One region of the Paenibacillus sp. AK002 genome, then DNA from elsewhere that is predicted to be linked to it. Evidence: riboswitches for the same ligand, from Rfam matches in the RefSeq annotation. Region 1 holds a riboswitch; the other holds the start of a gene.
The links. Region 1 has a riboswitch for thiamine pyrophosphate ahead of M1D70_RS20975 (YkoF family thiamine/hydroxymethylpyrimidine-binding protein). Riboswitches for the same ligand answer to the same signal wherever they lie in the genome.

Region 2: it holds a riboswitch for thiamine pyrophosphate, as region 1 does, so the genes downstream of both, M1D70_RS26595 (ECF transporter S component) here and M1D70_RS20975 (YkoF family thiamine/hydroxymethylpyrimidine-binding protein) in region 1, are expected to answer to the same signal.

The regions. Positions count from the first base shown of each region.
Region 1 covers NZ_CP096377.1:4,728,454-4,730,655, forward strand. The annotation lists gene M1D70_RS20970 (nitroreductase family protein) at 258-860, shown strand; TPP riboswitch at 1,044-1,146, shown strand; gene M1D70_RS20975 (YkoF family thiamine/hydroxymethylpyrimidine-binding protein) at 1,231-1,833, shown strand; gene M1D70_RS20980 (hypothetical protein) at 1,907-2,002, opposite strand; gene M1D70_RS20985 (nucleotidyltransferase domain-containing protein) at 2,120-2,202, opposite strand, start outside.
Region 2 covers NZ_CP096377.1:5,928,154-5,930,355, reverse strand. The annotation lists gene asd (archaetidylserine decarboxylase) at 1-531, opposite strand, end outside; TPP riboswitch at 697-809, shown strand; gene M1D70_RS26595 (ECF transporter S component) at 901-1,530, shown strand; gene M1D70_RS26590 (ABC transporter ATP-binding protein) at 1,523-2,202, shown strand, end outside.

The sequences.
Region 1 (2,202 bases):
TACATACATATTGGAAGCTGATTTAATTCTCAGTAACCGGGTATAAAAAATATAAATTAACTTTCCTTCGAAGCGTTGACAATACCTCTAAGTTATATTAATATGCTAACATAATTATTATTTCTAACTAAACGTAAGTTAATGTGAAATGATAATTCAACGACAGCAATTCAACTCAACATGCATATTTGCTTGAATTAAAGGACATCTTTGTTATCAGGCTTATGCAAACATGATTACATCAGGAGGTTTTTTCAATGTCTAAAGATTTTTCAGCAGCACTTAAGCATCGTCGTTCCCATTATGCCATCAGCAAAGACCCGGTCATTTCCGACGAACGCATCCAGGAGATTGTTAATGAAGCCGTTAAATATACTCCGTCTTCTTTCAACTCCCAAAGCGCACGCGTCGTTGTACTGCTTGGCGAACAGCATGACAAACTGTGGAACCTGACCGAAGGCATTCTGAAAGAAGTTGTCGGAGACGAAGAGGCTTTCAAATCCACAGCTGAAAAAATGGGCGCATTCCGCGCTGGATACGGCACGGTTCTCTTCTTCGAGGACAATAACGTAGTTGCCGACCTGCAGCAAAAGTTCGCGCTGTATGCCGACAATTTCCCGGTTTGGTCGAACCAATCCAACGGCATGCTGCAATTCGTGGTATGGACGTCCCTCGAGGCAGAAGGCCTGGGCGCATCCCTCCAGCATTACAACCCGTTGATCGACGAGAAAGTGAAGTCCGAATGGAACATTCCGGAAAACTGGAAGCTGATCGCTCAAATGCCTTTCGGCAAACCGGTTGCAGATCCGGGCGAAAAAGAATTTGCGCCGCTTGAAGATCGCGTGAAGGTATACAAGTAAGCCGTAGCCGGCATAAGCCGCCTATCCAAGTCCAGAGGATTGGAGCAGGCGGCTTTTTTATGGTGCCCTGCCATTGAAAACCTGCCGCCAAAACGATACAATAACACAGGAAGCAGGCCTTTCGCCTTCTGATCTTCGGAAGTTCTTGGAGCCGGCTTGATTACCAACTGCATATTTGATGTTTGGCTGTACTAGGGGTGCCATGTGCTGAGAGACGGCGGGCTGCCGTTAACCCTTATCACCCGATCTAGATCATACTAGCGTGGGGAAGTGTAGCATTTATGTTTATTTCTTTGCGTAGGCATAACTGCACTTCTTCATGGGGTGCGGTTTTTTTGCGTGGACTTAACAATGGGGAGGAAAAAAATTTATGAATGAGCTTGTATGCGGAACGAGCCGGATCGTGGGATGCCGGTTCTCGGTATTTCCCATGACGGATCGGTTCGTGGAAGTGATCACGGAGGCGCTTCGTTCCGTGGATTCGGAAAAGGTCTGGATCCAAACGGATGATGTAAGCACTTGTATTCGCGGACGTGCGGAGCATGTGTTTGATGTGACGAGAGCGATATTCGCTCATGCCGCGGCTAGCGGCGTGCACACGGTGTTTAACGGTACTTATTCTATCGGCTGCCCAGGCGATACGGATGCCGATGCGTATATGGACGAGGATTCGACCCGCTTAAACCACGATATCGGGGAACACGCCGATATCGAAACGGCCTGCCAATTCGCGCTTTACCCGATGGGTAGCGCCGATTACATGGATGTCATTTACGCAGAAGTGGATCGTGCGAAGGCAGCGGGCACATTCGGTGGAAGCGTTCATTACGCCAGCCGATTGGACGGGGCGTTGTCCCGGGTGTTCGGATCACTCGAAGACGCGTTCCAACATGCGATTCAATCCGACAGCAGCCATCTGGTCATGACCGCGGTGGTTTCGGCCCACAGCCCATCTCCCAAAGCCAAAGCTTAAGGTCCTTTCCAACAGATAAAGGCCCGGCAAGCGCCGGGCCTTTATCGATTGCAGGCAAGAATATTGACGGTGTTTAAACCCAAGCACTCAAGATGATTACGAGCAGGATAAAGAGAACCAATATAGTTCCTACTGAATTGCCCCATGCGCCGCCATATGCTCCGCTCATGAAGATCCCTCCTGGATTTAAAAGAATGACGTGAGTTAATCACGTTATTATCTTATTGCTTGTGGCGGGCGAGCGTCACGGCTAATGTACCCCCCTCTTTTTTTATGCAGGGCTTATTTATTCCTCATAACCGACCAGCAGCTTGCCTCCGTACGGGCTGAGGGCTTCCTCCGTCACTGCAATAAGGTCCGAAGGATCGT
Region 2 (2,202 bases), 1.2 Mb from region 1:
GTTGCGGCTGAGCACGTTCCGGATATGGGTCATCGCAAAATCGTTCACGGGGTATACCCGGCCCTTCAAATGCTCGCTTTCCGCTTGAATGCCGGTTACCGGGGAATGTATGCGATGATAGTCGGTCGGGCTTAAATACAATACGAATGCATAACCGTTGATGTAATTCTCCATTCTCGGTGACTTGGCGAGCAGCTCGCTCAGGGTATAATCCTGTCCCTTGACGCTGAGAATGGTGCCGGCGTTGACGGTGCACATCGCCGAAATCGTGGCATCGACGGGGCTTACCATGGCATCGGCGGTGTCGTCTATGGCGCGCAGGCCTATTTTTAACCGGCGGGAAAAGAATTCGTTCAGCGAACGGTATTCGTGGATCTCCTTCTCCGCTTCATGCGCCGGGATTTGGTAGATTCGTATAAATGCAGGTATTAGATGACGGCTCAGCCGGCTGTGGGAACAATGCCCCATAATGCGGGACAGCCACTTGCGGGAGGACAGCTCGGTCATCAGACGCAGCAATTGTTTAGCCATGTCATTCTCCTTTGTGCATAGGTGTCGGCAATAAAACGTTGGTGGAAAAGCCAATCACTCTGATATTGACATAGAATGAGCCGGAAATCAATAAATAGCCATTTTTGAAAAAAGGTTCTTGCTAATTGGGGAACGAATGTGTATTTTAAGATTAACATGAAACCGAATAGGGAATACGGGTGCTTGAGTGAATCAGGCTGAGATTGCAGCTGCTATCCGCTGTTGACCGTTAATCTGAACTGGGTAATGCCAGCGTAGAGAATATCCGACCCTGCCTATATAGGGCCTATTTTTCCGTCTGCGCGTTTTTCCAGACGGTTTTTTGTTGTGTTTATACAAAAATAGCGGTGGAGAGGGGAATGTGTTGTTATGGGAACGTCAGTGCAAGAGAAATTGGGGGTACAGCCTAGAAAAGGGCTGCGTTTAAGCGATATTTTGGTGACGGTGCTGTTATCGCTTGTGCTCGGCGTCATTTATCACTTCTGGGGATCGGTTTACAATCTGCTGAAACCGCTGTTCTTCGAAGCGGATGAACTGTTATACGGCATGTGGTTCGCAGCGGCCACGCTCGCTTACCTGCTGATCCGCAAGCCGGGAGTGGCTATCATCGCGGAGGTGGCGGCGGCCCACGTGGAAGTTCTGTTCGGCAGCGGCTGGGGACTGACGCTGCTGCTGTACGGCCTCATTCAAGGGCTGGGCGCGGAATTGGTATTCGCGGCGTTCCGTTACCGGAGCACCTCGGCGTGGACGGTGGCGATTGCCGGGGCCGGCGCGGCGGTCGGCTCGATGGTGATGGACTTCTATTACAGCTATACCGATGATCTGCAGACCTGGATGTTCCTGGCCAAGTATGGCATGCGGATTCTCAGCGGCGCCGTCATTGCCGGCTTGCTCATGCTGCTGCTGGCCAAAGCGCTCGACCGTACGGGCGTTACATCGCTGCTGCGCCCCGCGTCCAAGAAGGATTATGAAGCACTGGATGATCCGCGCCATGTCTAAAACCGCCGCCCGCTGGGTTTCGGCTTCAACCGCCGAGGCGGTTCCAGAGCAGGCCGTGCATGTGGAGGGATTGCGCCTGAAGTATCCGGGCGAGGAGCGTTTGATGTTTAAGGACTTGTCCTTCTCGGCTGCCCGGGGGGAGAAGGTGCTGCTGCTCGGTCCGAGCGGCTGCGGCAAATCCACGCTGCTTCAGGTGCTTAGCGGGATGATTCCCCGCGCCACGGAGGTGCCGATGAAATGCGAAGTCCAGCTGGTGCCTCGCTCTTGGGGATATGTATTCCAAGATCCGGATACCCAGTTCTGCATGCCGTACGTGGATGAAGAGCTGGCCTTCGTGCTGGAGAACCTCAGCGTTCCCCGCGACGAGATGAAGGAGCGAATGCAAGCCGTCCTGCATGAGGTAGGGCTTGACCTTCAGGAGCTGCATATGCCGATCAGTCATCTGTCGCAGGGGATGAAGCAGAGGCTTGCGCTGGCTTCGGCCCTTCTGCTGGAGCCGGAGGTGCTGTTCCTTGATGAGCCGTCCGCGCTGCTCGACCCGGAAGGCAGGGAGCAAATCTGGTCTGCGGTGAAGGCCGTATCGGAAAGGCGTACGCTGATTATCGTGGAGCACCGGATTGAAGAAATGGCCCAATACGTGGACCGCGTGGTGCTGTTCACCCCGGATGGCGC